One region of the Vogesella sp. XCS3 genome, then DNA from elsewhere that is predicted to be linked to it. Evidence: predicted binding sites of a transcription regulator. Region 1 holds the regulator's gene; each other region holds the start of a gene.
The links. Region 1 encodes sigma-54, which starts transcription at its own class of promoters, with help from an activator protein. Its sites were predicted from a motif close to CTGGCACGCTTCATGCTT; they were not measured.

Region 1 (7,818 bases):
TTAAAGGGGGTAGCAGCTGCCAGACCGCATCGTTGGGGATGAGCCATAGCCGCGCTAGCAGTAATTGTCCTGCAAGATGGGCCATGCCGGCCAGCATACTGTGGCTCAGCACACTGAAATAGCGTGCCGGCAGATGGCTGGCCAGTCCCAGCATCAGCACGCTGCTTGCGCCGCCCGCCAAGCTTAGCCAAAAACCGGGGGTAAACAGGCTGCCCAGCATCAGTCCGGCGGCCACGATGCGCAGCAGGCTCACCCATACGGCGGCACGCCAGCCTAGCTGGTACAGGGCAATCAGGGTAACGATATTGGCCAGGCCGGGTTTGATGCCGGGCAAGGGCGAGGGGATCGCCACCTCCAGTAGCGACAGAGCCAGGCCGACTGCGGCCAACCTGGCCAGCTGCAGGTCGTAGGCGCTGGGCTGTAGCGCGGTGTCAGTATGCCAGCGAGTCATGGCCGCTATCGCCTTCCAGGGTAATGGCCGTGCGGTTGGGCAGGCAGAGTGCGGTACTGCCCGGGCCGCTTAGCCAGCCTTGCTGTACGCAATACTGGCGTGGGCTGGGGTCGGCAGCGATGCGCGCCCGCCCCTGGCGTATTTCGACAATGGTTGGCCCCAGCGGGCCTTGCAAGGTAAACCGGCTATCGAGCCGCAGCGGCCAACGTTGTACCAACTGGCCATTCTGGTACAGCAGCACGTGGCTGGCGCGGCCGCTGTGGTACCACAGAAAATAAAAGCTGCCGAAGCAGCTTAGGGCCAGTATGGCCGCAACCAGCACGTCACCTGCCTTGAACAGGGCCAGATGCACGGCTAGTGGTCGCCGCTGCGGCCACCTAGCTGGCGGTGACGGATCAGCACCTGCTCGTCAGCAAAGCTGGCAGCCAGCCGTTCGGTAAGATAAACCGAGCGGTGCTGGCCACCGGTACAGCCGATGGCGATAGTGACGTAGCTGCGGTTGTCCTGTTTGAAGCGTGGCAGCCAGGTGGCCAGGAAAGTGCGGATATCGTCTTCCATGGCTTGTACTTCCGGCTCGCCGGCAAAGAAGTCGCAGATGGCTTGGTCGCGGCCGGTAAGCGGCCGCAGAGCCTCTTCGTAGTAGGGGTTAGGCAGGCAGCGCACGTCGAACACGAAGTCGGCATCCAGCGGGATGCCGTGCTTGAAGCCGAAAGATTCGAACACCACCGTCATGCGGCTGCCGTCGGCGCCGGCCAGCAGCTTCACATAGCCCCGTAGTGCATTGGCTGACAAGTGGCTGGTGTCGATACGGTGGCCAAGCTCGCCGACATGTTCGAGCATCTCGCGCTCCAGGCGGATGCATTCTTCTACGGTCAGGTGGCCATTGGACAGCGGGTGGCGGCGCCGTGTCTCGGAAAAGCGCTTGACCAAGATATCGGTACTGGCTTCCAGGTAGAGCAGGCGGACGTCGATATCCAGTGCCCGCAGCGCCTTGATGGCATTAGGCAGGGCGGCCAGGGTTGGTGCCGATCGCGTGTCTACGCTGATGGCTATCTGGCTGTGGCCGTGTTCGTGGTACAGCGCAATGGCGTCGGCCAGCATGGTGGGCGGCAAGTTGTCCACACAGTAGTAGCCACTGTCTTCCAGTACGCGCAGTGCAACAGATTTGCCGGAGCCGGATAGGCCACTAATCAGAATCAGCTGCATGTTCCTGGTCCCGTAGCAGATTGGTATGGCGGTCGATGAACTCGCGCGTGCTGTCTATGCCGCGCAACTGCAAAATGTAATTGCGTACGGCGGCTTCTACCAGTACGGCTAGGTTACGGCCGGCTGCGACGGGCAGCACAACCTTGCGTACCGTCACGCCCAGAATGTCCTGGGTCTCGGACTGGATGTTCAAGCGGTCCAGCGCTTGCATGGCCTGGTCGTTGGCTTTCATCAGGTGGATGATCAGCTTGAGTACTTTCTTGGGCCGCACGGCGGTTTCGCCAAAGATGGTACGAATGTTCAGGATGCCCAGGCCGCGCACTTCCAGAAAGTCGCGCAGCAGCGGTGGGCAGCGGCCTTCCAGCGTTTCCGGGCCAATGCGGTAAAGCTCTACCGCATCATCGGCTACCAGGCCGTGGCCGCGCGAGATCAGCTCCAGTGCCAGCTCGCTCTTACCCATGGCCGAGTCGCCCATGATCAGCACGCCGATTTCCAGCACATCCAGAAACACGCCATGCATCACCGTGGATACCGCCAGCGCGCGTGCCAGATAAATGCGCAGCACGTCCATCAGGTAAGGGCTTTCCAGCGGCGTGCTCATCAGTGGCACATTGTGCGTCTGGCAGTAGTCGTGCAGCAGTTTGGGTACGGCTTGGCCGTTGGCGACAATCACCACAGCCATGGTCTTGTGGAACAGCTGGTCCAGCGCGGTGCGGGCTGCTGCTTGTTCCAGCTTGTTCAGGTACTCCACCTCGGCCAGACCCAGCACTTGCACCCGGTTGGGGTGGATAAAGTTCAGGTGGCCGACCAGAGCCTGGGTTGGCCGCTGTTCTTCGTTAGAGATCAGGTTGTCAGAGCCGGCGCGGCTGGCGACCCAGCTCAGGCTCAGCTTGTGCTGATTGTCCTGGTACAGGCGGCGCACACTGATATTAGGCATGGGTGGCGTTTCCGGTGAGCAACTCGTGCAGGGTTAGCGCGTCGCAGCTGGCCATTTTTTCGCGCAGGCTACGGCTGGAAAACAGCTGCGCCAGCTCGGACAGCACCTGCAGGTGCAGGTCGGTAGCCTGCTCGGGTACTAGCAGGACAAACAGCAGGTTGACCGGCTTGCCGTCTGGCGAGTCGAACGGAATAGGGCTGGCCAGGCGTATAAACACGCCGGTGGCCTCTTTCAGGCCTTTTACCCGGCCATGCGGGATGGCTACACCCTGGCCCAGCCCGGTAGAGCCCAGCTTTTCGCGGGCAAACAGACTGTCGAAGATGTCGCTACGGGCGATGCCATGGCTGTTTTCAACCATCAGGCCTACCTGTTCGAAAAGGCGTTTCTTGCTGGATACATCTACATCCGCCAGCACGTTCTGCTGCGGAAGAATCTTGCCAATCAAGCTCATGATTTACATTTGCCGGAAAAAACCGTCGGCCATTCTACGCCGAGTCGGCTGTTTGCAATAGGGCAGGGTAAGACCCGCCTGGGTCGGATAAGTGCCGCTGCGTATCACGCTCATATTGTCTGGCGCCCGGGTTCTGCCTGCCCCGGCACATCCAGGCTGCTCACGCAGATGATGCGGTATGGTTGGCGAATCTGGCGGCCCGGACCGAGCATGCGCATTTTGCCCTGTTTACCCTCTGGTGAAGCATGGAAATCGGCAAGACAGGCAAAAAAATGACCATATTGCGACATGAAAACAAAAACGGGAGCCATCTGGCTCCCGTTCTATTCATCGTGCTGGTTTACAAGGTGGCATCGACCTGCTGGGCATTAACCCGGTGCTCGCCTTGTTTTTCTTTGAACTTCAGTACCTGACGGTCCAGTTTATCCATCAGTGTGTCGATGGCGGCGTACATATCGGCTTCTTCCGATTCGACATGAATGTCTTTGCCTGCCAGATGAACATTGACCTCCGCTTTTTGTACCAGTTTATCAACCGACAGCGTCACGCTAACGCCAATGACATTATCTACGTGGCGGGTGATGCGTTCGAGTTTGCTCTCGATGTACTCACGAATCGATGGGGTAACTTCGAGGTGTAGACCGGTAATTTTGAGGTTCATACCCTGACTCCTTCTGTTAACAGTGCGGTCGGGCTGGCCGCACCGGTGTTTTGGCACTTCTATAAGGCCTTGCGAAGGCTAACTGGCGGAATCTGCATAGCTTCACGATACTTGGCAACCGTACGTCTGGCAACCTGAATACCTTGTGCCGTGAGCTTGTCGGCGATGGCGCTGTCGGAGAGCGGTTTCTTGCCGTCCTCGCTGTCGATAATCTGGCGTATCAGCGCCTTGATGGCGGTGGCAGAGCATTCGCCGCCACTATCCGTTTCCAGTGCATTACCAAAAAAGTATTTCAGCTCGAACAGCCCGCGGCTGCACAGCAGATACTTCTGGGTGGTTACCCTGGAAATGGTGGATTCATGCAAACCCAGCTCATCTGCAATGTCTCGCAGGATCAACGGGCGCATGGCCACTTCACCGAGTTCAAAGAACGCTTGCTGCCTCTCAACTATAGATTCCGACACTTTCAGGATGGTGTCAAACCGTTGCTGAATGTTTTTTACCAGCCATCTGGCCTCTTGTAACTGGCCCGAAAGATTATGGCTACTGTCGCGCTGCTGCAGCATGTTTGCATACAGCTGATTTACTTGAAGTTTTGGCAGCGAGCCCCGATTCAGCTGGGCTACCCAGCGGCCACCACGGCGCACTACATGGATATCCGGCGCGACATAATGTGTCTCGCCCTGGTCAAAACCACTGGTTGGCCGTGGTCTCAGCGTGGCAATAAGACTATGCGCAGCGCGTAATTCGGCCTCGCCCACGCCCAGGATTTTCTTCAGCCTGGTGTAGTCTCGGCTACCCAGCAACGCCAAGTGCTCGCCGGCCAGCAGACGCGCCAGCGGGAGTGACGGCGTGTGCGGTGGCAGGTTGCCCAGCTGCAGTGCCAGAAATTCCCCCAGGTCACGGCTGCCTATGCCCATGGGTTCAAATTGCATCATGAGCTTGCGCAGGGTTTCCAGTTCTTCTGCTTCGACATCCAGCTCCAGCGGTAGTTCAGCGGCAACGTCTTCCAGCGGAGTTTGCAGATAGCCGTCGTCGTCCAGCTCGTCAATCAGCAATGCCAGCAGCGCGCTATCCCGTTGCCCCAGCTGGGTTTCGCGCATCTGTGCCGTGAGGTGCTCGCGCAGGGTGGGGCGGCATGGGGCGTTGAGGATAGGGTCGAATTCGTCGTCCCCATCGCGGCTGCCACCGCTGCTGCCGCTGCCCCAGTCGGTGAGCTCCATACTGTCTTGTTGGCGATCTTCTGCGGTGTCGTTGCTGCTTTCCTGGGGCGCGGGGGCATCGCCTTCTGCTGGCGGGCTGTCGCTACCGTCGCTGCGCTCCAGCAGCGGGTTTTCCAGCAGATAGCGCTCCAGTTCGCTGGACAGGTCTAGCGTGGACATTTGCAGTAGCTTGATGGACTGCTGCAGTTGCGGTGTCAGGGTGAGTTGCTGGCTGACTTTGAGCTGGAGGGTTTGTTTCATTTCGCTTACAGGTGGAAATGCTCGCCCAGGTACACCTGGCGAACCTGTTCGTTGTTAACCAGTTCGTCCGGCAGGCCTGATGCCAGCACGCGGCCTTCAGAAATAATATAGGCGCGGTCGCAGATGCGCAGGGTTTCACGCACATTGTGGTCGGTAATCAGTACGCCGATGCCGCGCTCTTTCAGGAAAGAAATGATTTTCTGGATATCAATCACCGCGATGGGGTCAACACCGGCAAATGGCTCGTCCAGCAGGATGAAACGCGGCTTGGTGGCCAGCACACGGGCAATTTCCACGCGGCGGCGTTCACCGCCCGACAGCGCCATGGCATTGGTTTCGCGCAGGTGGCCGATGTTGAGGTCGTCCAGTAGCAGCTGCAGTTCGTTATCCAGCGCTTCACCCGACAAGCCGGCTACTTCGAGCACTGCCTGGATGTTCTCTTCTACCGTCATCTTGCGGAAGATAGAGGCCTCTTGCGGCAAGTAGCCTAGGCCCAGGCGTGCCCGTTTATGGATGGGCAAGTGCGTGATGGTTTCACCGTCCAGCAGGATTTGGCCAGCTTCGGCCGCGATCAGGCCTACCACCATGTAGAAACTGGTGGTTTTACCCGCGCCGTTGGGGCCTAGCAAACCGATGACTTCACCGCTGGCGATGTCCATCGAGACATCCCGCACCACAGTGCGCTTCTTGAAGGTTTTTTTCAGGTGCTGGATGCTCAGCCGGCTTTGGCTCATGGTTTTTCCTGCGGCTGAAGGATGATGGTGACACGGCCGCTGCCATTGCTGGCACTCTGGCCTTTGACCTGGTAGATCTCGGTGACGGTGTTGTAGCTGATCTGTTCGCCGTTCACGATATCCTTGCCACGCTTGACCTGGGCTTTACCGGTAAGAATGACGGTGTTGTTGGCCGAGTCGTAGTCCACGCGGCTGGCGTTGCCGTCCACGAATTCGTTCTTGCCGTCCAGTTTCTGGCGGAAGTACACCGGGCTGCCGGTTGCCAGCAGTTTCTGGCGGCCACTGGCATCTTGTGTGGCGACGGTTTTTTGCGCGCGCAGGTTCAGCGTACCCTGGGTAATGATGACATTGCCCTCAAATACATTGATACCTTGCTTTTGATCGAGTGATGCGCTGTCGGCATTGACTTCGATAGGTTTGCTGCTGTCGGCTTTTTCGGCAAATACCGGGTTGCATACGGTGCCGAGTGCCAGCAACAGCATCAGGCTATGGCGCATAGGAAATCCTTACTTGAGATAGCAGTTTCAGCTGCCCGGCCGGGTGATTGTAGTAAAAGCCAACAGCATTGATGCGCGACTGGCCATCGTCGATCGTCACGGGCGCCCGGTTGCTGAGAATGCCGCTTTGGCTATTGACCAGCAGTGACGGCGTTTGCAAATGAACAGCGGCCTGTTGGCCGTACGGCTGGCGCAGCACGTTCACATGGCCATCAAACTGCCCCAGGCCGGTACTGCGGGCGTATCGCCCCTGGTCAGAGCGCAGGGTGTAGTCCAGTAGCCCCTGGCGGAACTGTTTCAGGTCGGGTTGCTGCATGTACACCAGCTCGGTTTGCGGTAGCTTCCACATTTTGCTGGCGTTCAGGCGTTGCACAGGTACGCCTTGCTCGTCAAAGCGGGTGATCTTGAGCTGCTCAATGGTGTACTCGGGCTGCGACGGGTCGAGTTGGTGTTGTTCGGGCGAGCGCCATTGCGTGAGCACATTCAGCCAGAACGACAGCAGGCCCAGAGCCAGCATCAGCCCAAGGGGAAACAGTTTGGCGGCACGGTTCATTCGAGGTAGCTGGCCATGACGCGGTCAAAGTTGCCCTGGGCTTGCATGATGAGCTCGCACAGCTCGCGCACGGCGCCACGGCCACCACGGTTGCCTGTGACAAAGTGGGCGTGCTGGCGGACAAAACTGGGCGCATCCGGTACGGCAACGGCCAACCCGACGCGGCTCATTACCGGCAGGTCGATCACGTCGTCGCCGATATAGGCGCAGTCTTCAGCGGCGATACCGGTTTTGGCCAGCAGGTCGGCAAAGGCGGTGCGTTTGTCGTGCACGCCTTCGTAGTAGTGGTCTATGCCCAGGCCGCGTACGCGGTGTGCCACGCTGGGGGCGGCACGGCCGGTGATGATGGCCAGCTGTACGCCGGTGGCTTGCAGCATTTTCAGGCCGTGGCCATCCAGCGTATTGAAAGCTTTGAATTCTTCGCCACTGGCAGTAATGAAAATGCGGCCGTCGGTGAGCACGCCGTCTACGTCCAGGATCAGCAGGCGGGTGCGTTTGGCCAGGTCAGTCATTTTTTGCATGGTAATCCTTACACCACGCCTGCCTTGAGCAGGTCGTGCATATTCAGTGCGCCAATCAGCGCGCCGCTGCTGTCTACCACCAGCAGGCCGTTGATCTTGCGCAGCTCCATTTCCTTGGCTGCTTCGGCCGCCAGCAGGTTGGCCGCAATGGTGCGGGGCTGCTTGCCCATGACGTCGTCGATGGTGAGGCCGGCCAGGTCCAGCGAATGATCCAGCGTACGCCGCAAGTCGCCATCGGTAAAGATGCCCGCCAGGCGGCCGTCTTTGTCCAGTACCGCCGTCATGCCCAGGCCTTTGCGGGTCATTTCCAGCAGGGCGTCTTTCAACGACGCGCCACTGTGTAC
Region 2 (7,818 bases), 810 kb from region 1:
GTCCAGTGGCAAAGGGCAATCGCTGCTGAAAGGCCCGGCCGACGTGGCTGCGGCCTGGGATTACGCCGTCAGCGCCGGCCGTGTGGACAAGGGCCGAGTCATCGTGGAAGGCTTCATCGATTTCGAGTACGAGATCACCCTGCTGACCGTGCGCGCCAATGACGGCCACGGTGCTGTGGCCACCCACTTCTGCGCGCCGGTAGGTCATTTGCAGCAGCGCGGCGACTACGTGGAAAGCTGGCAGCCGCAGGCGATGAGCCCGCTGGCGCAGCAGCGTGCACAAGAGATGGCCGCCAAGGTCACCGCCGCGCTGGGTGGCCGTGGCCTGTTTGGCGTGGAGCTGTTTGTGCAGGGCGACACGGTGTGGTTCTCCGAAGTGAGCCCGCGCCCGCACGACACCGGGCTGGTGACGCTGGCCAGCCAGCGTTTCAGCGAGTTCGAGCTGCACGCGCGCGCCATTCTGGGCTTGCCGGTGGACGTGAGCCTGCGCACGGCGGCAGCGTCGGCGGTGATCTATGGCCGCCTGGAAGCGGCGGGTATCGCGTTTGACGGTGTGGCCGAGGCGCTGGCGGTACCCGGCGCGGATATCCGCCTGTTCGGCAAACCGGAAAGCTTCGAGCGCCGCCGCATGGGCGTGGCGGTGGCCTACGCCGACGACGTGGACAGCGCCCGCGAGCGCGCCCGCGAGGCGGCGGGTAAAGTGGTGCCGGTGAGCGGCGACTAAGCCTGGCGGCCAAGGTTGGCCGCAGCCGCTAGAAACGCACAAGGGCAAGCCATTCGGCTTGCCCTTGTTGTTTTGGCGTACGACGACTGCTCAGTCTGCGCCGTCGCCGTCCTTGAACCACAGCGCGTCCGGCAGCTGGCCGAACACCTGGCGCAGCCCCTCGCCCCAGCCCTGGCGCAGCTGCAGGAAGTAGGGGTCGTCTTCGGTCACGCGGTGGCGCGGTGCGAAATCGAAGTTGTCACGCTGCTGCCACAGCAGGTCGATGGGCAGGCCCACCGACAGGTTGGAGCGGATGGTGGAGTCGAACGAGATCAGCGTGCATTTGATGGCCTGCGCCAGCGGGGTGCGGTGGCTGATCACGCGGTCCAGAATGGGTTTGCCGTACTTGGCCTCGCCGATTTGCAGATACGGGGTATCCGGCGTGGCTTCGATGAAGTTGCCCTGCGGGTAGATCTGGAACAACCGTGGCGGCTCGCCGCGGATCTGGCCGCCCACCAGGAAGCTGCAGCTGAAATCCACGCCCTGCCCTTGCGTACTGCCGTTGCCGTCGCGGGCCAGTACTTCGCGGATGGTCTTGCCCACCAGCTCGGCGGCTTCGTACAGGCTCTTCACCGTGTGCAGGTTGGCCGCATCGTGCGCCAGCCGGCTTTTCAGCAGGCTGACCACGCTCTGCGTGGTGGCCAGGTTGCCGGCGTTCAGCAGCACGATCTGGCGCTCGCCCGGCACGGCGATGACGTTCATTTTGCGGAAAGTGGCCACGTGGTCCACCCCCGCATTGGTGCGCGAGTCCGATGCAAAGATCAGCCCCTCGTCCAGTACCATGCCTACGCAATACGTCATTGCTGGTCTGCCTCCGAAACCCGTGCATGCGCCTGCAGCGCTTCGCTGCCGCCACCGCGGCGCACGCCGCGTACCGGGCTGGCGTCGCTGTAGTCCAGCCCCACGGCCAGCTTCAGGTGGTGGCGGTCGGGGCGCTTGCGGTTGCTGATGTCGAAACCCAGCCACTGTTCGCCGGCATACACTTCTGCCCAGGCGTGGCTGGCCACGTGCGTATCGCGGTCGCTCAGCAGGTAGCCGCTGACGTAACGCGCCGGCAGGCCCAGGCTGCGGCAGGCCGCGATAAACACATGGCTGTGATCCTGACAGACGCCCGCACCCAGCGCCAGCGCCTGCGCGGCGGTGGTGGCGGCGTGGGTGATGTCCTGGGTGTAGGGCATGGCGTCGGCAATGGCCTGCATCAGCGCGGCGAGGCCCGCTTCAGGGTTGGCCGCGATGGCGTCGGCGTGGGTGGCGGCCAGCGCCCGGATGGCGTCGTCCGGCTCGGTGAGCGTGGTTTCGCGCAGGAAGACCGGCGCCGGCAGCACTTCAGGTTGGTCCAGCCAGTCGTCGCAGGTTTCCACCACGCCGCGCGCTTTCAGGCGGATTTCGCTATGCGGGGTGTCCAGCGTCAGCACGTGCAGGATATTGCCGTAGGCGTCGGTGCTCTCGCTGGCGGCTACCGGCAGTTCCAATTGCCAGCTCACCACGCGCTGGTGGCCGCTGCTGGCCGGGGTCAGGCGCAGGTACTGCGTGCTGTGGCTGACGGTGTCGTCGTAACGGTAGACGGTTTCGTGGTCGATGGTCAGTTGCATGATGCCTCCGCAAGGTCTCGGGTAAGGGGGAGCTGCCAGTAGGCCACGTCCAGCCAGCGGCCGAACTTGCGGCCAACCTGCTCGAACAGTGCAACCTGCTTGAAGCCCAGGGTACGGTGCAGGCCGTCGCTGGCCGGGTTGGGCTGCGCCACACCGCCAATCACGGTATGCAGGCCCAGCACGGCCAGGCGGCGGATCAGCTCGCGGTACAGCAGCTTGCCCACGCCCTGGCCTACCGTGGCCTGGCGCATGTAGATGCTGCTTTCCACTGCGTGGCGTAGGCGTAGCCCAGCATGTCGCCGCCGGCTTCGGCCACCAGCCACGGCAAGCCCTGGGCCTGCGTGTTGGCGATGCGTTCGGCCATTTCGCTGACGGCCACCGGTTTTTCCTCGAACGAGATGGTGGTGTACTCGATGTAGGGGTTGTAGATGGCGCAGATGGCGGCCGCATCGTCCGGTGTGGCCTCGCGGATCAGTAACTCACTCATGCTGCCTCCAGATACGCCCCGTGAATGGCGTCGCCCAGCTCGTGTATCTGGCTGAGAAACTGCGTGAGATAGGTATGCAGGCCGTCGTCCAGGATGATGTCGATCTGGCCGTAGCTCATCTCGGCGTGCAAGGTGGCGGCCAGGCGTTTGGCACGGTGGCCGGTGTCGCCCTTGATGCGCGGCAGCAGCTCGGCGATTTCATCCATGCAGGCACGCAGCGAGCGCGGCACGTCCGGGCGCAGGATCAGCAGCTCGGCCACGCGGCGCGAGCTGAGCGTGTCGCGGTACAGCTCGTGGTAGGCCTCGAAGGCGCCCAGCGAGCGCAGCAGCGCGCCCCACAGGTAGAAGTCGGCGGCACTGTCTTCGGCGGCGTGGCCCACCAGGTGCGATTTCACGTTGATCAGGCGTGCGGTGTTGTCGGCACGCTCCATGAAGGTACCCAGGCGGATGAAAGAAAAGGCGTCGTTACGCTGGATGGTGCCGTAGGTGGTGCCGCGGAACAGGTGCGAGCGTTCTTTCACCCAGTCGAAAAAGCCGGCCAGCGGGCGGCCGTCCAGCGCCATGTGGCGCGCTTCCAGCCAGCTGGCGTTGATGCTTTCCCACATCTCGCCGGTGATCTTGCCGCGTACGGCGTGGGCGTTTTCGCGGGCGTATTTCAGGCAGTTCACGATGCTGGCCGGGTTGGCCGCATCAAAGGTCATGAAGTGCATCACGTCGCCGGCGGCCAGCTGCGGGTGGCGCGCGCGGCAGGCTTCCAGCGCGCCGGTGGTGGCCAGCGCGGCGCTGATGTCGGCGCCACCACGCGATTGCGGCAGCAGCGACAGGCTGTGGGTTACGTCCAAGAGGCGCGCCAGGTTTTCGGCGCGTTCCATATAGCGGCTCATCCAGTACAGCTGGGATGCGGTGCGCGAGAGCATCATGATTGGTCCTCCAGAATCCAGGTGTCCTTGGTGCCGCCGCCTTGCGACGAATTCACCACCAGCGAGCCTTCTTTCAGCGCCACACGGGTCAGGCCGCCGGCCACCATGCTGATGTCGCGGCCGGACAGCACAAAGGGGCGCAAGTCGATGTGGCGCGGGGCGATGCCCGATTCCACAAAGGTGGGGCAGGACGACAGGCACAGCGTGGGCTGGGCGATGTAGTTGCCGGGGTCGGCGATGATGCGCTGGCGGAAGTCTTCGATCTCGGCCTTGCTGGCCGCCGGGCCGATCAGCATGCCGTAGCCGCCGGCGCCGTGGACTTCTTTCACCACCAGCTCGTGCAGGTTGTTCAGCACGTGGTCCAGCTCGGCCGGGCGGCGGCACATCCAGGTGGGCACGTTTTGCAGAAGCGGCTCTTCGGACAGGTAAAAGCGGATCATGTCCGGCACGTAGGGGTAGATCGATTTGTCGTCCGCCACGCCGGTGCCGATGGCGTTGGCCAGGATCACGCCGCCGGCGCGGTACACCGACAGCAGGCCGGGCACGCCCAGCATGCTGTCGCCACGGAAGGCCAGCGGGTCGAGGAAGGCGTCGTCGATGCGGCGGTAGATCACGTCCACCTGCTTGTGGCCGGCGGTGGTGCGCATGTACACCCGGTTGTGTTTCACGAACAGGTCCTGCCCTTCCACCAGCTCCACCCCCATCTGCTGCGCGAGGAAAGCGTGCTCGAAGTAGGCACTGTTGTGGTGGCCGGGGGTCAGCACCACCACGGTGGGGTTATCCACCGCGCTGGCGTGGCGCAGCGTATTGAGCAGCAGCGTGGGGTAATGCTGCACCGGGGCCACGGCGTGGCTGGCAAACAGCTCGGGGAACAGCCGCATCATCATCTTGCGGTTTTCCAGCATGTAGGACACGCCGGACGGCACGCGCAGGTTGTCTTCCAGCACGTAGAAGTTGCCGTCGCTGTGGCGGATCACGTCCACGCCGGTGATGTGCGCGTAGATGCGGTGCGGCAGGTCCAGCCCCTGCATGGCCGGCTGGTACTGGCTGTTGGAAAACACCTGCTCGGCCGGAATCAGCCCGGCTTTCACGATGTGCTGTTCGTGGTAGATGTCGTGCAGGAAAGCGTTCAGCGCGGTAACGCGCTGGCGCATGCCGGCTTCCAGTGTCTGCCAGTCGCTGGCGGGGATGATGCGCGGCACGGTATCGAACGGAATCAGCCGCTCGGCGCCGGAATCGTCGCCGTACACGGCAAAGGTAATGCCCACGCGGTGGAACATCAGGTCGGCCTCGGCACGTTTGCGCGCCAGGGTTTCTGGCGGCTGCGAGTGCAGCCAGCGGGCAAAGTCGCGGTAGTGCGGGCGGATGCCGCCGCTGTCGAGCAGCATCTCGTCGTAGTGGCCGGACTCGGGTAGGGTCAGGGCATGCATGGCACTCTCCAGCTATCGTGATCACGGTGTATTCAGCAAGCGCTGTGCCAGTCGGTGTGGCCTTGCCAATGGCTTGCTGGCGTGCGGTTTGCACAGTAATGAGGCATGCACGAAGACGGGTTGCATGCACGTGTCGTACTGGTGCGCCATGCCCCGTAATGGCTCATTTGCGCGGCAGGTAGAGTGTGGCTTGCCGCCAGCACGGTCCTGCTCGTATATTGCGGGCAACCATTTATCGAAAACGCCACCATGGCCCCCACCCCCTCATCTGATGCTGTCGCCGACGACGCGCCGGCTACCGCAGGCTTCTACCATGCGCTTTCGCCACGGGTATTACTGGCCGGCGGCGCTGCCCGTTGGCCGCTGATCCTGGGCTGGCTACTGTCGCTGGGCGCCAGCCTGTGGTTGGGGGTATTGCAGCTGTACGGTGGCTGGTACGGCTTTGAGGTGAAAGCCGGCGAGCTGACTTTCCTGCTGAGCATTTACCCGCCGCTGACCATCAGTACGCTCTGGGTGCTGTGTTTCGGTTACGCCTGGGGGGCCTCGTTGGCTTACCTCACTACCTTCATGGTGGGCTTGCTGTCCGGCCTGAGCCTGGGCTGGGCCATGGTTTTCGGGCTGGCCAACCCGCTGGGGCTGCTGGTGATGGCGCTGGTGTACCAACAGGTACGCGTGAGCTTTCTCCCGCGCAGTGTGGCCGCCCTGATGTTTTTCGTGTCCATCAGCTTTGTTTCCGGCATTGCCAGCGCTACCGGCTCGTTTATCTGGAGCTACTACAACAAGCTGTCGGCGCTGGGAGCTTTCCAGGCGTGGCAAGGCTGGTGGGCAGGCAATTTCCTGCAGACGGTGACGACCTGTGCCCCGCTGCTCTACCTGTTTGCCCCCGCGGTATTGCGCTGGCGCGAGCGCCACTGGCCTAGCCGGATGAGCGAGGCCCGCTACCGCTGGGTATGGTTGGCCGCATTGTCGTCACTGGCCGGCGTCATCGCCTTTTTGTGGCTGTCGTTTGTGCTGGCCGACCGCAGCGTGATGGCCATGCCCGGCGCCGCCGAGCAGCAATGGCAGCAGCGTGCCCTGCTCTACCGCGACTCGGCCCGCTCGGTGTACTGGGTCATGTCGGTGCTGCTGTTTGCCATGGTGTTTCTGGGCTACCGCTTCCTGACCCAGCGTACCCGGCAGCTGCACCAGTCTGCCGCCCGGCTGGCGCAGCAGCGCGACCTGGCCCTGCGCCGCCAGCAAGAGGCAGAAACAGCGCGCAACGCACTGCACCAGCTGAATGTGGAGCTGGCCGCCCGTATTCACGAGGTAGAAGGCTTGCAGGTACAGCTGCGCGAGCAAGCCAGCCGCGACCCGCTGACCGGCCTGCATAACCGCCGCTATCTGCATCAGCAGCTGCCGGTATTGTTGCAGGCGGCGCAGCAACAGCAGCGCCGCCTGTGCGTGCTGTTGCTGGATCTTGACCATTTCAAGCAGGTAAACGACCGCCACGGTCACGCGGTGGGCGACGCCGTGCTGCGCCTGTTTGCCGCCGAGCTGGCCGCCATCGTGGCGCCTGGCGACCTGCTGGTACGCTACGGCGGCGAGGAGTTCCTGCTGGTGATGCCGGCGGCGGACGAAGCCCGCGTCGCACAATTATTGCCGCAGCTGCAGGCCGCGCTGGATAGCAGCCAGCTGCGTGTCGATAGCGGCGCGCTGGTGCCGCTGGCTTTCTCGGCCGGTGTAACCTTCGGTAGCGGCCGGCAAGACAGCGAAGACGACTTGCTGCTGCAGGCGGACGCCGCGCTCTACCAGGCCAAGGCGGCTGGGCGGCGCACCTGGCGCGTGTACCAGCCCTAGCCTGTCGCCGCGAGCGACTACTGGCGGCCAAGCTTTGTGCAGGTGGCCATATCGATTCAAGCCATTTCTGTATATGATTTGTATTGTACAAATTAAACAGAGCATGGCCATGCAAACCATCTGGATTACCGGCGCCAGCGGCGCCATCGGTAGCGCGCTGGCGCGGCGCTTGTCGCCCGGCCACCGCCTGGTGCTGAGTGCCCGCCGCGAAGACGGGTTGGCCGCACTGGCCGCCAGCCTGCCCGGCGAGGTACTGGTGCGCCCGCTGGATACACTGGACGCCGCCGCGGTGCGCGACACGGTGGCCGGCCTGGCCGCCGATGGTGTGGCGCTCAGCGGCCTGGCGCACTGCGTGGGCAGTACGCTGATCCGCCCGCTGCACCTCACCGCCGAAGACGACGCCTGGCAGCTGATGCAGCACAACTGGCTCAGCGCCGTGCACGTGCTCAAGGCTTTTGTGGCTGCGGCGCTCAAGCACAAGCAGCCGGCCAGCGCGGTGCTGGTGGGCTCGCTGGTGGCGCAGGCCGGCTTCCCCAATCACGAAGCCATCGCCAGCGCCAAGGCGGCGGTGGCAGCGCTGGCGCAAAGCACCGCCGCCAGCTACGCCGAGCGCGGTATTCGTGTGAACTGCGTGCACCCGGGGCTGACGGTGTCGGCACTGTCGGCGCGGCTCACCGGCACGCCGGAAGCCATCGCCCGCAACGCGCAAGCCAACCCGATGCAGCGCGTAGGCCAGGGTGACGACAGCGCCGCGCTGATCGCCTTCCTGCTGTCGCCCGAGGCCGGCTGG
Region 3 (7,818 bases), 640 kb from region 1:
GCGCCCACAGCCAGTCGGCAAAGCTGCCGTGCTCGCGCTGCATGGCCAGAAACACCCGAGCGTTGCGGATGGCGCTGTTCACTTTCAGCCGGTTGCGCACAATGCCCGGGTCCTGCAGCAGGCGTTCCACGTCGGCCTCGGTCATCGCCGCCACCTTTACCGGGTCGAAGTCATGAAACACGCGGCGGTAGTGCTCGCGTTTGCGCAGGATGGTGATCCACGACAGCCCGGCCTGTGCGCCTTCCAGTATAAGCATTTCAAATAGCTTCTGGTCGTCGTGTACCGGTTTGCCCCACTCGTGGTCGTGGTAGGCCATGTATAGCGGGTCGTCGCCGCACCAGCTGCAGCGTGTCAGTTCAGTCATGCATTTTCTCCAGGTCTTCCAGTGCCAGTAGCAGTGCCAGGCGGTCATCGCGCGCCACCTGCTGCCAGTGGCGGCCGCTCAGCGCGCCTTCCAGCGCCCATAGCAGGTTCAGGCTAGCGCGTTGCCCGCTGCGCTTCACTTGCGCGTAGGCGGCCACCGCGCCCAACTGACGCAAGTTGGCCGCATCGGGTATGCCAGCCGCCCGCAGCATGCGCCATGAGGCAGGGCCAAGGTTGACGGTGTTGTCCATATTGCCAGTGTAACGCGGCACTGCTGCCAGCGTGCTGTCAGCGGCATGGCACAAACCTTGCTGCGTTCATGGCTAATTCACCCCAAAGACAGGTCTCCCATGTTAAGCGTCATGCTGGTCAACGATGGCTCCGGCAAGGCCGCCGCGCTGAAAGAAGCGCTGGCGGCTGCAGGCGTGCGCGTGGTGGCCGAGGTGGCGGCCAACCTGCAGCTGGCTGACATGCTGGCCGCAGCCCGGCCCGACGTGGTGCTGATCGACAGCGACGCGCCGTCGCGCGACATGCTGGAGCAGGTGTGCGTGATGGGTGCCCGCCACGGCCAGCCGGTGGTGATGTTTACCGACGACAACCGCCGTGACACCATCCGCGCCGCGCTGTCGGCCGGCGTGGCCGCCTACGTGGTGGGTAGCGTGGAAGCGGCGCGCATCCAGCCCTTGCTGGAGGTGGCCATCGAGCGCCACCAGCTGGAGCAAGCGCGGCGCAGCGAGCTGGCCAGCGCGCAGCAGCAGCTGGCCGAGCGCAAGGTAATCGAAAAGGCCAAGGGCTTGCTGATGCAGATGAAAGGCCTGGACGAGCAGACCGCCTACAAGCAGCTGCGCGAACGCGCGATGCAGCAGCAAAAGCGCCTGGCCGACGTGGCGCAGGAAATCATCAGCCTGGCCGAATGGCTGCAAGGCTGAGCCGCGCTGGTGCGTGGCCGCGCTATTGCGGTGCACAAACTACGCCGGCAGGCAGCAAAACACGGTTTCAAGGCTGGCACGGCACTTGCTGACGTGACAGCAGGCGCAAGGTAGCGCCAACACATTCAACAGGAAGGTGCCAACGGCGGCGCAAGCCTGGGAGTACGGACAACGGCGTCCGTTGCCCTTTCTGACGAGAGGGCGACGGACGCTTTTCTTTTGTGGCTACCGCTTAGGAGCAAACGATGAAAACGCGTCAGCAACCCGATACCCAAACCCTGGCGGCCGCCCGCCGCGACTTTCTCAAGGGAGCCTTGTCACTGATGGCCTCTACCGCCTTGCCCGCCGGCTTTGCCCTGCAAGCACTGGCTGCCCCTGTGGGCAAACCGGAAAAAACCGAAGTCAAAGTGGGCTTCATCCCGCTGACCGACTGTGCTTCGGTGATCGTGGCCTCCAAGATGGGCTTCGACAAGAAATACGGCATCACTATCGTGCCGTCCAAGGAAGCCAGCTGGGCGGCAGTGCGCGACAAGCTGGTTAACGGCGAGCTCGACGCCTCGCACGCGCTGTACGGCATGATCTACGGCGTGCACCTGGGCGTGGGGGGCCCCAAGAAAGACATGGCGGTGCTGATGACGCTGAACCAGAACGGCCAGGGCATCACGCTTTCCAACCAGCTGAAAGAGAAGGGCGCCACCACCGGCCCGGCGCTGGCCAAGCTGATCAAGGCCGAGCCGCGCGAGTACACCTTTGCCCAGACCTTTCCCACCGGCACCCACGCCATGTGGCTGTATTACTGGCTGGCCGCGCACGGCGTGAACCCGCTGACCGACGTGAAAACCATCGTGGTGCCGCCGCCGCAAATGGTGGCCAATATGCGGGTGGACAATATGGACGGCTACTGCGTGGGCGAGCCGTGGAACGCCCGCGCCATCGCCGACGGTATCGGCTTCAGCGTGGCCACCACCCAGCAGATCTGGCCGGACCACCCGGAAAAGGTACTGGGCACCACCGGCGACTGGGTAAAACAGCACCCCAATACCGCCCGTGCGCTGGTGGCAGCGCTGCTGGAAGCTTCGCGCTACATCGACGACGTGAAAAACCGCGCCGCCGTGGCCAAGCTGATCGCCGACAAGGCCTACGTCAACGCGCCGGAGCCGGTGATCGAAGGCCGCTTCCTGGGCGCCTACGAAGACGGCCTGGGCAAGAAGTGGCAAGACCCCAAGCTGATGAAGTTCTTCGACGGCGGCAAGGTCAATTTCCCCTATCTGTCCGACGGCATGTGGTTCCTGACCCAGCACAAGCGCTGGGGCCTGCTGAAAACCGACCCCGACTACCTGGCGGTAGCCAAGCAGATCAACCAGATCGCCGTCTACAAGGACGCCGCCGCCATGGCCAAGGTACCGGTGCCGGCCAGTGACATGCGCAGCAGCAAGCTGATCGACGGCGTGGTGTGGGACGGCAAGAACCCGGCGGCCTACGCCGCCAGCTTCAAGATCAAGGCCTGAGGAGGTGTGACATGACTGTTGCCAAACCCGTTGCGGCCAACCTGGCATTGCCGCGCCGCCGCAAGCCGGTATCGCCGGTAGCCCGCCTGGCCGCTACCCCCGTGCTGGCGCCGCTGGTGCCCTTGCTGCGCGCCGTGGTACCGCCCTTGCTGGGCCTGCTGGCTTTTCTGTTGCTGTGGACGCTAGTGTCGCAACTGAGCAAGGGCAGCCTGCCCGGCCCGGTGAGCACCTGGGCCTCGGCACGCGAGCTGTTTGCCGACCCGTTCTACCAGAACGGCCCCAACGACCAGGGCATAGGCTGGAACATCCTGATGTCGCTGGGCCGTGTCGGCGCCGGTTTCGGCATGGCGGCGCTGGTGGGCATTCCGCTGGGCTTCATGATCGGCCGCTTCGATTTTCTGGCGCGCATGACGGCGCCGGTGATCAGCCTGCTGCGCCCGGTCAGCCCGCTGGCCTGGCTGCCGATCGGCCTGCTGGTGTTCAAGGCCGCCAGCCCGGCGTCGATCTGGGTGATCTTCATCTCCAGCATCTGGCCGATGATCCTCAATACTGCCGCCGGCGTGCGCGCCGTACCGCAGGACTACCTGAACGTGGCGCGCGTGCTGCGGCTGTCGGAATGGAAGGTGTTCAGCGTCATCCTGCTGCCGGCCACGCTACCGCACATGCTTACCGGCGTGCGGCTGGCGGTGGGCACGGCCTGGCTGGTGATCGTGGCCGCCGAGATGCTCACCGGCGGCGTGGGGCTGGGCTTCTGGGTGTGGGACGAATGGAACAACCTGAACGTGGAGCACATCCTGATCGCCATCTTCGTGGTGGGGCTTGTGGGCTTGTTGCTGGAACAGGCGCTGGTATGGCTGGCACGCAAAGCCAGTTTCGGGCAGGAGAACTGACATGGACCGCTTTGTCGAGCTGGAAAACATCCATAAGCACTTTGATACCAAAAAAGGCCGCTTCGTCGCGCTGCAGGACGTCAACCTCACCATCCGCCAGGGCGAGTTCGTGTCGCTGATCGGCCACTCCGGCTGCGGCAAGTCCACGGTGCTCAACATCATCGCCGGCTTGCTGGACCCGAGCGACGGCATTGCGCTGTGCAACGGCCGCGAAATCGACGGCCCCGGCCCCGAGCGTGCGGTGGTGTTCCAGAACCACAGCCTGCTGCCGTGGCTCACTTGCTACGGCAACATCCTGCTGGCGGTGGAGCGCGTGTTCGGTGCCAAGGAAAGCAAGGCGCAGTTGGCCGCACGCACCGATGAGGCGCTGGCGCTGGTGGGTCTGCAGCACGCCCGCGACAAGCACCCGCACGAGATCTCCGGCGGCATGAAGCAGCGGGTGGGCATTGCCCGGGCGCTGGCGATGGAACCCAAGGTACTACTGATGGACGAGCCGTTCGGCGCGCTGGACGCGCTGACCCGCGCCAACCTGCAGGACGAGATGGTGAAGATCGTCGACAAGACCGGCAGCACGGTGGTGATGGTGACGCACGACGTGGACGAGGCGGTGCTGCTGTCCGACCGCATCGTGATGATGACCAACGGCCCGGCCGCCACCGTGGGCGAGATCCTGCACGTAGACCTGCCACGCCCGCGCAACCGGCTGGCACTGGCCAGCGACCCGGCCTACCACGCCTGCCGCAGCGCGGTGTTGGACTTCCTGTACCAGAAGCACAAGCGGGAAGCGGCCTAGCCGGCAACTGTTTGTCCCGCCAAGCGCGTTGATACCGGGCCTTGCGCCCGGTTTTTTCATGGGCAGGTCTGGCTGCGCCGCCTCGGGGTAAGCAGGGCGGCATGCCGCAAACTGGTGCGGCGCTGCACCAGCGCTAGGCAGGGTTGGCCGCAAAAGCGGCTGAAATGCTACTGCCAGGCTGGCACGGCAGTTGCTGTAGCCATAATACGCAAAGGTCTCTTGCGCCAATGGCGGCGCAGGAGCGGGACAAGGAAGTCCGCTGCCGTGGGGGTGCCCACGGTAGCGGGCTTTTTTTTTTGGACTGTGCCACAGCAAAGCCGCGGTGGCGCAGCCGGCTGGAAAGGACGCAACAATGGACAAACCCAAACTGGTCATGGTGGGCAACGGCATGGCCGGCGTGCGCACGCTGGAAGAGCTGCTGCGGCTGGCGCCCGACGCCTACGACATCACAGTGTTCGGCGCCGAGCCGCACCCCAACTACAACCGCATCATGCTGTCGCCGGTGCTGACCGGCGAACAGACGCTGCCCGACATCGTGCTGAACGACCTGGACTGGTACGCCGGGCACGGCATCACGCTGCATCTGGGCCAGCCGGTGACGGCCATCGACCGCGCCCGCCGTGTGGTGCACGCCGCCGACGGCCACTGCGTGCCGTACGACCGGCTGCTGCTGGCTACCGGCTCCAGCCCGTTCATCCTGCCGCTGCCGGGCAAAGACCTGCCCGGTGTGGTGACCTTCCGCGATATTGCCGACGTGGAAACCATGATCGCCGCTGCGGCCAACCATCGCCACGCGGTGGTGATCGGCGGCGGCTTGCTAGGGCTGGAAGCCGCCAACGGCCTGCTGGCGCGCGGCATGCAGGTAACGGTAGTGCACCTGGGCGAATGGCTGCTGGAGCGGCAGCTGGACCGCACGGCGGCCAACTTGCTGCAACAAAGCCTGGAAGCCAAAGGCCTGCGCTTTCTGCTGCAAACGCAGACCGCCGCGCTGGTGGCCGGCGCCGACGGCCGCGTGGCCGAGGTGCAGTTCCGCGACGGCAGCAGCGTGCCGGCCGGGCTGGTGGTGATGGCGGTGGGCATCCGCCCCAACTACGCGCTAGCCGAGGCCAGCGGCCTGTACTGCGACCGTGGCGTGGTGGTGAACGACCACCTGCAAACTTTCGACCCGCGCATTTACGCCGTGGGTGAGTGCGTCAGCCACCGTGGCGTTAGCTACGGCCTGGTGGCGCCGCTGTTCGACATGGCCAAGGTGGCGGCCAACCATCTGGCGCGCTTCGGCATTGCCCGCTACGTGCCGGCGGCCACCAGCACCAAGCTGAAGGTCACCGGTATGGACGTGTTTTCGGCCGGCGATTTCATGGGCGGCGACGGCTGCGAGGACATCACGCTGTCCGACCCGGTGGGCGGCATCTACAAGCGGCTGGTGGTGAAGGACGACAAGCTGGTCGGCGCCTGCCTGTTCGGCGACACCGCCGACGGCGCCTGGTACTTCCGCCTGATCCGCGAGCAGCAGCCAGTACACGCCATCCGTGAACAACTGATGCTGGGCGAGGGCGCGGTGGGCGATACCGGTCACCAAGGCCAGAACCGCGCCGCCGGCCTGCCGGACGACGCCGAGGTGTGCGGCTGCAACGGCGTGTGCAAAGGCACCATCGTCAAGGCCATCCAGGAAAAAGGCCTGTTTACCGTGGACGATGTGAAGAAGCACACCAAGGCGGCCAGCTCCTGCGGCTCGTGTAGCGGGCTGGTGGAGCAGATCCTGATCAGCTGCGTCGGCGGCGCCGCCGACGTGAAGCCCAAGTCGGAAAAGCCGGTCTGTGGCTGCAGCGACATCACCCACGGCCAGCTGCGCCAGGCCATCCGCGAACAGCACCTGACCAGCCTGGCCGACACCTTCCGCGTACTGGGCTGGCGCAGCCCGGACGGCTGTGCCAGCTGCCGCCCGGCGGTGAACTACTACCTGATCTCCAGCTGGCCCGGCGAGGCGCGCGACGACCCGCAGGCGCGCTTCATCAACGAGCGCGTGCACGCCAACATCCAGAAGGACGGCACCTACTCGGTGGTGCCGCGCATGTGGGGCGGCGTCACCAACCCGGCCGAGCTGCGGCGCATTGCCGACGTGGCCGACAAGTACGCCATTCCGCTGGTGAAGGTGACCGGCGGCCAACGCATCGACCTGCTGGGCGTGAAGAAGGAAGACCTGCCGGCGGTGTGGCGCGAGCTGGACATGCCGTCCGGCCACGCCTACGGCAAGAGCCTGCGCACGGTGAAAACCTGCGTCGGCAGCGAGTTTTGCCGCTTTGGCACCCAGGATTCCACCCGGATGGGCATCGATCTGGAAAAAGACCTGTTCGGCATGTGGAGCCCGGCCAAGGTGAAGCTGGCGGTGTCCGGCTGCCCGCGCAACTGCGCCGAATCGGGCATCAAGGACGTGGGCATCATCGGCGTGGACTCCGGCTGGGAGCTGTACATCGGCGGCAACGGCGGCATCAAGACCGAGGTGGCCGAGTTCTTCTGCAAGGTGAAAACGCACGACGAGGTGATGCAGTACAGCGGCGCCTTCCTGCAGCTGTACCGCGAGGACGCGTTCTATCTGGAGCGCACCGTGCACTTTTTGCAGCGGGTGGGCATGGACTACATCAAGCAACGCGTGCTGGACGATGCGGCCAACCGCAGCGAGCTGTACGCGCGGCTGAAGTTTGCGCTGTCGTTCGAGCAGGACCCGTGGGCCGAACGCTACCAGGGCGGCGTGGCGCAGCACGAGTTTGCGCCGCTGACAGTGTGACAGTCTGATGTCGCCACGGAAGCACACTGACAGCACGGAAAGAAAGCAACACGTAAAGCAGCTGCATGCTGTGTATGGAGCGTTCATGTCGATTACATCGTGGAGCTTTCCGTGTCGTTCCGTGTGTTTCCGTGGCCAAAAAAGGAAACCAAACATGAACAACTGGAAAGCCGTCTGCCGCCTGGCAGACATCCCGCCGCAGGGCGCGCGGGTATTGCAACGGGCAGGGCAGGTCGACATCGCCGTGTTCCGCACTGTGGACGATCAGGCCTTTGCGCTCTTGGACCGCTGCCCGCACAAGGGCGGGCCGCTGTCGCAGGGCATCGTGTCCGGCCATCGCGTGGCCTGCCCGCTGCACAACTGGCACATCGATCTGGCCACTGGCCAGGCCTGCGCGCCGGACGAAGGCTGTAGCGGCCACATCCCGCTGAAGCTGGAAGACGGCACCGTCTACCTGGCGCTGGACTGAGCACGGCAAGGTTGGCCGCAAGGAGCGAGCATGAATGACACAAGCGCATCGGATGGCGACATCGCCACTGTCTGCTGTTAC
Region 4 (7,818 bases), 1.0 Mb from region 1:
AGTAGAGGTCGGCACGGAAGCGCCCGGCGGCGACCTCCTGTTCCAGCTGGCGGTGGGTGGCCGCCACAATGCGCACGTCCACTTTTTGCCCGGGGCCCCCGCCTAGCGGCACCACCAGGCGCTCTTGCAGTACGCGCAGCAGCCTGGCCTGCAGGCTCATCGGCATGTCGCCGATTTCATCCAGAAACAGTATGCCGCCGTCGGCCTCGCGCAGACGCCCTTTCGCGCCCTGGCGACGGGCGCCTGTAAACGCGCCTTCCTCATAGCCAAACAGTTCCGACTCGATCAGCCCTTCCGGGATGGCGGCGCAGTTTACCGCTACCAGCGGCGCAGCGGCGCGGCTGCTGGCCGCGTGCAGTGCCTGCACAAAGCGCTCCTTGCCGGCGCCGGTTTCACCCAGCACCAGTACCGGAATATCCGCCTCCAGCAGGCGGCGCGCGGTGTCCAGCATGCCCGGTGGCAAAGCCAGGTCCTGCTTGCGGCCAACCTTGTCGCTTGCCCGCTCGTGTTGCCCGCCTGCGGCAGGCCGGCGCGGGCTGGCAGCTGGTGGCGCGCTATGCAGCAAGACGCTGCCGTGATGGGCCACCGCTTGTCTGGGGGGCAGCAGGCTGGCCGAGTACAGCTGCCCGCCGTGGCGTAGCGAGGCCACGCCGCTGCCGTGGCGGCTAAGCCAGTGCTCCATGCTCAGGCCCGATAGGCCGGCAAAGCGGGTCTGGCCCAGGCAGTGCCAGTCCAGCCCCAGCAGGCTAAGCGCCGCACGGTTGGCCGCACGCAGCACGCCATCGTCGTCAAAAGCCAGCCGCGCGCAGCGCGGGGTGGCCAGCGTGGCCGGGTCGGGGGCAAAGCGCAGCTCGTGCAGGCTGCGGGTATGTTCGTCGAACAGGCGTTGTTCGATATGGCGTACCGCGGTAACCACTTGCAGCTGCTGCGCCTCGCCCAGCTTGCGCGGCAGGCCGGAAACGTCCAGTACGCCCAGCATCTGCCCCTGCGGGTCGACGATGGTACTGGCGGTGCAGGATAGCTGGCGGTTGCGCTCCAGATAGTGCTCGCTGCCGCGCACACGTACGGCCGCGCCGGTGACCAGTGCGGTGCCGATGGCATTGGTGCCGCGCACGTCTTCGCGCCAGTCCATGCCGGGTAGCAGCGCCACGCGTTCGGCGCGGTCCAGAAACGCCGGGTGGCCCATCTGGTTCAGGATCACGCCGTCGCGGTCGGCCACAATCACCACATGGCCTTCGTCCACCACGCTGTCGAATAGCGCATCGATCGCCGGCCTGGCCAGCTGTAGCCAGTCGGCATTGTCTTGCTGGCGGTGCGCCAGGCGCTGGTTGTCCAGCCGCTCGGGCGGGCGCAGCCGTGCGGCCGACAAGCCCAGACCCAGGCAACGCCGCCAGGAATGCAGGATAGGCTGCGGTACGCTGTTTTCCGGTAGCTCGTCACCGTCAAAAAAACGGCGGCGGATTTCGGCCAGGGGCAGGGTAGACATGGTGTTCTCCGTACTGTGTCACGCTGTTGCGACAGTTGTGTCAGTCTGGCACAGCTAGCCGCCGGCTGCAGGGCTGAGCGTGGGGCTGGCGGCATGGCGAAGCTGCCAGCCAGAAATCCTTTATTTATTGCAATGCAACATGCATGCACCGGATTGCAGCACAGGCGGGCGGTGCAGAAGAGCTGCACTGCAGCATGGCTACAAGCTGGCACGGTAGGTGCAGTGTGGTGTTTACACCCGGCGAGGTGACACCAACACAAAGGAGACACAGATGAGCGCGATTACCCCGGCACAATACGGCCTGAACCTGAAAACCCGTTACGCCAACTTCATCAATGGCCAGTGGCAGCCACCGGTCAATGGCCGCTATTTCGAGAACATCACCCCGGTGACCGGCCAGGTATTGTGCGAGATCCCGCGCTCCGATGCGGCCGATATCGAGCTGGCACTGGACGCCGCCCACGCCGCCAAAGGGGCCTGGGGCAAAACCAGCGTGGCCCAGCGCGCGCTCATCCTGCACCGTATTGCCGACCGCATGGAGCAGCACCTGGCCACCCTGGCCACGGTAGAAACCTTCGACAACGGCAAGCCTATTCGTGAAACCACGGCGGCCGACCTGCCGCTGGCTATCGACCATTTCCGCTACTTTGCCGGCTGCATCCGCGCACAGGAAGGCAGCATCGGCGAGATCGACGCCACCACCGTGGCGTATCACTTCCACGAGCCGCTGGGCGTGGTGGGCCAGATCATTCCGTGGAACTTCCCGCTGCTGATGGCCGCCTGGAAGATTGCCCCGGCGCTGGCGGCCGGTAACTGCATCGTGCTGAAACCTGCCGAGCAGACCCCGCTGTCCATCCTGGTGTTTGCCGAGCTGGTGGGCGACCTGCTGCCGCCGGGCGTGCTGAACATCGTGAACGGCTTTGGTACCGAGGCAGGCAAGGCACTGGCCACCAGCAAGCGCATCGCCAAGATCGCCTTTACCGGCTCTACCCCGGTGGGCCGCCTGATCATGAACTACGCCAGCGAAAACCTGATTCCGGTCACGCTGGAGCTGGGTGGCAAATCGCCGAATATCTTCTTTGACGACGTGGCCGCCAAGGACGACGCCTTCTTCGACAAGGCCATCGAAGGCTTCGTGATGTTTGCGCTGAACCAGGGCGAAGTGTGCACCTGCCCTAGCCGCTCGCTGGTACACGAGTCCATCTACGACCGCTTCATGGAGCGCGCGCTCAAGCGTGTGGCCGAAATCAAGCAAGGCAACCCGCTGGACCCGTCCACCATGATCGGTGCGCAGTCGTCGCAAGAGCAGATGGACAAGATCCAGGGCTACCTGCAGCTGGGCAAGGACGAAGGCGCTACCGTACTGGCGGGCGGCGACCGTGCCCACCTGGGCGGCGGGCTGGAAAACGGCTTCTATATCCAGCCTACCGTGTTCCAGGGCCATAACCAGATGCGCATCTTCCAGGAAGAAATCTTTGGCCCGGTGCTGTCGGTGACCCCGTTCAAGGATATCGACGAGGCATTGCATATCGCCAACGACACCCTGTTTGGCCTGGGTGCCGGCGTGTGGACGCGCAATATGAACACCGCCTTCCATATGGGCCGCAGTATCGAGGCGGGCCGCGTGTGGACCAACTGCTACCACGCCTACCCGGCGCACGCCGCTTTTGGTGGCTACAAGCAGTCCGGTATCGGCCGCGAAACCCACAAGATGATGCTGGACCACTACCAGCAGACCAAAAACCTGCTGGTGAGCTACAGCGAGGACAAACTGGGCTTCTTCTAAACGGTTTGGCTTGCACTGCCCTGGCTCGCGGGTGCTGCAGCCGGGGTGGTCACCCGCTTTACCGTGCTGGCGGGCCATCGTGGTGATGCCCGCCAGTCTACGCAGTGATTCGTCTTCCTCCCCTGTTTGTCGTGGTCGCTCGCGGCGGGCAGTTTGGCTGCCACCTGATGTTTCTCAACACAGGTGGCATTTTTTATGGAGATGATTACCTGCATGGCAGGATAATCTATAAAAATAAAAATCATGGCTCGGCCTGGCCCGGGCTGTACACAACGACAACCGCTGGAGCACGCATGTTTTTCTTCAACAAGAAACGTTCTTCTGTCCCCGACAACGCCAGTACTGCCGCAGCGGCAGCGCTGCTGCACATCGTGCGTACCGACAACCAGGGTTACGAGCAAGCCTTGCAGGCCAAAGCCAGCGGCAGCATCAAGCTGGTGCTGGGTTATGTGAACCCTGCGGCCAACCTGGAGCAAGTTGGCCGCAGCGTGGCGCGCCATTTTCCGCAAGCCAAAGTCGTACTGACCACCACCGCCGGCGAGCTGTGCAGTGCCAGCCGCCAGGACACCCTGTATCTGCCTGCCAACGGCCAGTGGCAAACCATGGTGTTCCAGCTGTTTGACGCCGCGCTGGTGTCCGATGTGCACGTCACGGCCGTGCCGCTGGCGTGTGAAGACATCAAGGCCGGCCAGCCCAGCCTGAGCCATGAAAACCGCCTGGCCAAGCTGAAAGACAACGTTGGCCGCATCAACCTGCCGTTTGCCATGCGCCACGACGAGGGCTTTGTGCTGACGCTGGTGGACGGCCTGTCCAACAGCGAGAGCTACCTGATGGAGGCGCTGTACGAGTCCGGCAAGCTGCCCTATCTGTTTGTGGGCGGCTCGGCCGGCGGCCCGCTGGATTTCAGCATGACGCGGATCTACGACGGCCAGCAGGTGCGCGACGGCCACGCCGTGTTCGCCTTCATCAAGCTGGCGCCCGCCTACCGCTACGGCATCTTCAAGAGCCAGAACTTTGAAGACACCGGTACCAGCTTCACCATTGCCCAGGCCAATACCGAGCTGCGCCGCGTGCATTCGGTGATCGATAGCAAGAGCGGCGAGATCCGCAACGTGCTGGACGCGCTGTGCCAGCATTTCCGCTGCCAGCGCAGCGAGCTGGGCGCCAAGCTGCAAAGCCACAGCTTTGGCATCAAGATCCAGGACGAACTGTTTGTGCGCTCGGTACTGGCTATCAACGAGCAGGAAGGCTATCTGCAGTTTGCCTGCGACCTCGCGTTTGGCGAGCAGCTGTTCCTGCTGCGCAGTGTCGACCTGGCCGAGCGTACCGCGCGCGATTTTGAGCAGTTCAGCCGTAGCAAGCCGCAGCCGGTGGGAGGTATCCTTAACGACTGCATCCTGCGCCGCCTCAATAACGCCAGCGCGCTGGCCCGCGCCAATGTGTACGGCGATATTCCCACCGCCGGCTTTTCTACCTTTGGCGAGCTGCTGGGTGTGAACATCAACCAGACGCTGACGGCCATCTTCTTCTACCCGGCCAGTGACACCTTCCGCGACGACTTTGTCGACCGCTTCCCGGTGCACTACGCCAACTTCAAGAACTACTTCTACCGCCGCGAGCTGCAACGCGCGCGCATGACCGGGCAGATGAAGAGCCGCGTCATCGAAGAACTCAACGGCTACAAAGCCTTTGCGGGCCAGCTGATGGAAAGCCTGCCGCTGTTCCGCGATACCACCGCCCAGCTGGTAGAACACCTGGGCAGCATCGAACAGGACATCAGCCGCTTCGGTAAGGAAGTAGACCAAGGCGCGCAAACCGCCAGCAACGTAACCGGCCGCATCGGCGCGCTGGAAAAAGACGCGCAGCAGATCGGCGACGTGATGCAGATGATCAAGAAGATCGCCGAGCAAACCAACCTGCTGGCACTGAACGCCGCCATCGAAGCCGCACGAGCAGGCGAGGCCGGGCGCGGCTTTGCCGTGGTCGCCGACGAAGTACGCAAGCTGGCCAACACCACGCAATCCAATCTGGACGCCACCGGCGGTGCGGTGGACAACGTGATGAACGGCGTACGCGACGTGGGCGGCGATGTGCGCGGCATGGGCAGCCAGGTCAGCGGCTTTGCCGGCGAGATGGCGCAGGTCGTGGGCAAGCTGCACCAGCTGGCCAGCACCTCGCAGGACAGTAAACAGCGCGTAGACAGCATGCTGGCGCAGACCGAGAGCCTGTACGCCCGCATGCGCGAAGTGGACAAAGAGCTGGACGCCATCCTGCAGCTGGAAAAACAATAAGCCGTACCGCCAGGCCTGGCGGCGAGAAAGCCCGCTACCGCTTTGCCGGTAACGGGCTTTTTGCTGTGCGGGTGTGACCGTGTGTGACCGCGTTTACATTTGTTAAGGCGTTGGCATTGACCCGTGCCAGGCCGTGGCATAAGCTGCCCAACTGACTGAATAAAGGAGCACGAGATGCACATGAAAGGCGTCACTATCGCCATGATGTCGCTGCTATTGGGGGCTTGCGCCAGCAGCACCGTGCCGCAGCAAGGCAAATGGCAGCAAAGCGGACCCGATGGCAAGCCACTGCAAACCCTGCAGCTGACAGACGGCCAGCTATCGGCCAACGCCGGCTGCAACCAGATGTTCGGCCCCGCCCGCATCGAACAAGGCCGCCTGGTGGTGGGTACGCTGGCCAGTACCTTGATGGCCTGCGCGCCGGAAGCCATGCAGCGCGAGCAAGCCCTGGCCGCCCTGCTGCGCAGCCGCCCGCAAGTACGCCTGGACGGCGACAAACTGCTGATCGGCGAAGTGGCCCAGCAGCAGGTATGGCAGCCGGTGGCCGCAGCAGCCCAGCCGGCAGCGCCTGCCAAACCGGCCAAACCTGCGGCGGCAGCCGAGCCAAGCACCACACGCCTGATCTACGTGGCCCCCGAGCGCCGCACCTGCGTGGGCGTGGCCCCGATGCAGTGCCTGCAGGTACGCGAGAGCCAGCAACAGCCGTGGCAACACCATTATGGCGAGATCGAAGGCTTCACCGCCGAAGCCGGCACTGCCTACCGCCTGCGCATCCGCGAGATCAAGGTGGCCAACCCGCCAGCCGACGCGCCAGACCGCCGCTGGGTGCTGGATAGCATCGTGGAGCAGATCCGCATCGCGCCCTGATTGGTACGCAGTGGAGGTGGTACAGCAACAGCCCCGGTACGCCGGGGCTTTGTCTTGCCGTAAGGTTGGCCGCAACGTAATGGTGTGTCTGAACGGTGCCGCTGACGGCAGTGTGGGGCAGTGTGTTGCGGTACGCGCTATGGTGTTATTAAAAAGTCCAAGCTTTGCAACGTATTCGCTTGTGTTTACGGCACATGCCTTATGTCACCAAACCCGGCCAAGCAGCGTCAACGCCATTACCGCAGCGTTATGAAGCGCGTGGATGGTAAAGGTGAATAAAAAGCCGCGGCGGCGATTTGGGCTATCGAGGTACGCGATGGCAAGCAATATTCCGCAGGGAAAGACCACTATCACATCGGCCATGCCGTCATAGTGCATGAAGGCAAAAAGCGTGGCTGAAATCATGATCGCCGTGGTACTGGTGTGATGACGGGAAAAGAAATCCAGTGGCAGCTTTTGCAGGAAGTAAGTTTCCAGCAGGGGTTTGATGAAGACGATCTTGATCCAGAAGAACGGTGTGAATGCTAATGACTGCTCGCTGCTGCTGATAGAGAAAAAGGCAAAAACCGTGGCAAGGACGGCTTTGGATAAGAACAGCATCAAGACGAAAAAGCAGACCCCTCGGCCAGCAAGGTACCTTCTCAAACTATGGATGAGGGGGAAAAGCATGATGTGTATCCGGATGCCCTTGCTACTGGTTTAGCGGGCTCGCCGCTGGCTGATCCGGCTAAAGGCCAGCTGTACGATGATGCCGATCAGCACGTAGCTGGCAGGCTCCAGCAGGCTGGCCGGGGTGGACAAGCGCTGGGTAATCACGGTGAGGGCAAAGATCAGCAGGCCGGTGTTGGCCCCTTGCAGGATGGTTTGCAGGTTCATGCTGTTGACCTTGGGTGGGGGGGGACAGGCCGACAAATGGGCACGTCGATATTATGACGATGTGGTTTTGCAGGCAAGCAACCATTGCCCTGGCAATAGCAAGGCCGTGGTGACAAGCTGTGGAGGAGGATGGTTGCAGCCGGCCATGCCCGGCTTGGCGCCTGGTGCTGCTGCAGGTTGGCCGCACGCGGCCAACCTTTGGTGCGGGATGCGGGCTTAGCCGCGGTTGAACAGGCCACCCAGCAGGCTGGCGCCCTGGGCCAGCAGGTTGTCGCCTTCTACCTGGCCGTTGGGGGTGAGCTTGTCGATCACGGTGGGCAGGTGCTCGGCGATCTGTTGCGAGGCCACGGCCGGGTCGATGCCCAGTTTTTCGGCCAGGCCGGCGATCTGCTCGTTACCCAGCACGCTCTGGATCTGTTCCGGGGTGATGGACAGGTTGGCACCGGTGCCTACCCAGGACGAGACGATCTCGCCCAGGCCGCCGTTCTGGAATTTTTCTACCAGGCCTGCCA

Region 2: LCH97_RS13125 (circularly permuted type 2 ATP-grasp protein) is a predicted target of sigma-54. The motif match lies at 5,226-5,243, and genes of this name have one in related genera.
Region 3: LCH97_RS02075 (CmpA/NrtA family ABC transporter substrate-binding protein) is a predicted target of sigma-54. The motif match lies at 1,366-1,383, and genes of this name have one in related genera.
Region 4: adh (aldehyde dehydrogenase) is a predicted target of sigma-54. The motif match lies at 1,692-1,709, and genes of this name have one in related genera.

The regions. Positions count from the first base shown of each region.
Region 1 covers NZ_CP085530.1:3,553,434-3,561,251, forward strand. Annotated here, with positions in the region: gene LCH97_RS16980 (Gx transporter family protein) at 1-451, opposite strand, end outside; gene LCH97_RS16985 (NusG domain II-containing protein) at 432-803, opposite strand; gene rapZ (RNase adapter RapZ) at 806-1,657, opposite strand; gene hprK (HPr(Ser) kinase/phosphatase) at 1,638-2,594, opposite strand; gene ptsN (PTS IIA-like nitrogen regulatory protein PtsN) at 2,587-3,045, opposite strand; gene LCH97_RS17005 (hypothetical protein) at 3,156-3,356, opposite strand; gene hpf (ribosome hibernation-promoting factor, HPF/YfiA family) at 3,386-3,706, opposite strand; gene LCH97_RS17015 (RNA polymerase factor sigma-54) at 3,766-5,169, opposite strand; gene lptB (LPS export ABC transporter ATP-binding protein) at 5,175-5,903, opposite strand; gene lptA (lipopolysaccharide transport periplasmic protein LptA) at 5,900-6,400, opposite strand; gene lptC (LPS export ABC transporter periplasmic protein LptC) at 6,390-6,953, opposite strand; gene kdsC (3-deoxy-manno-octulosonate-8-phosphatase KdsC) at 6,950-7,474, opposite strand; gene LCH97_RS17040 (SIS domain-containing protein) at 7,483-7,818, opposite strand, start outside.
Region 2 covers NZ_CP085530.1:2,744,923-2,752,740, forward strand. Annotated here, with positions in the region: gene purT (formate-dependent phosphoribosylglycinamide formyltransferase) at 1-724, shown strand, start outside; gene LCH97_RS13105 (proteasome-type protease) at 815-1,564, opposite strand; gene LCH97_RS13110 (transglutaminase family protein) at 1,561-2,355, opposite strand; gene LCH97_RS18875 (N-acetyltransferase family protein) at 2,346-2,606, opposite strand; gene LCH97_RS18880 (N-acetyltransferase family protein) at 2,588-2,842, opposite strand; gene LCH97_RS13120 (alpha-E domain-containing protein) at 2,839-3,762, opposite strand; gene LCH97_RS13125 (circularly permuted type 2 ATP-grasp protein) at 3,759-5,192, opposite strand; gene LCH97_RS13130 (GGDEF domain-containing protein) at 5,442-7,028, shown strand; gene LCH97_RS13135 (SDR family NAD(P)-dependent oxidoreductase) at 7,138-7,818, shown strand, end outside.
Region 3 covers NZ_CP085530.1:467,766-475,583, forward strand. Annotated here, with positions in the region: gene LCH97_RS02060 (DNA-3-methyladenine glycosylase I) at 1-364, opposite strand, end outside; gene LCH97_RS02065 (TfoX/Sxy family protein) at 357-635, opposite strand; gene LCH97_RS02070 (ANTAR domain-containing response regulator) at 714-1,292, shown strand; gene LCH97_RS02075 (CmpA/NrtA family ABC transporter substrate-binding protein) at 1,538-2,800, shown strand; gene ntrB (nitrate ABC transporter permease) at 2,812-3,690, shown strand; gene LCH97_RS02085 (ABC transporter ATP-binding protein) at 3,692-4,483, shown strand; gene nirB (nitrite reductase large subunit NirB) at 4,836-7,268, shown strand; gene nirD (nitrite reductase small subunit NirD) at 7,423-7,737, shown strand; gene LCH97_RS02100 (nitrate reductase) at 7,768-7,818, shown strand, end outside.
Region 4 covers NZ_CP085530.1:2,529,837-2,537,654, reverse strand. Annotated here, with positions in the region: gene LCH97_RS12145 (sigma-54-dependent Fis family transcriptional regulator) at 1-1,486, opposite strand, end outside; gene adh (aldehyde dehydrogenase) at 1,758-3,272, shown strand; partial or broken gene LCH97_RS18870 (FIST signal transduction protein) at 3,440-4,699, shown strand; gene LCH97_RS18865 (methyl-accepting chemotaxis protein) at 4,907-5,563, shown strand; gene LCH97_RS12125 (META and DUF4377 domain-containing protein) at 5,744-6,430, shown strand; gene LCH97_RS12120 (CPBP family intramembrane glutamic endopeptidase) at 6,635-7,099, opposite strand; gene LCH97_RS12115 (hypothetical protein) at 7,130-7,306, opposite strand; gene LCH97_RS12110 (YidB family protein) at 7,523-7,818, opposite strand, start outside.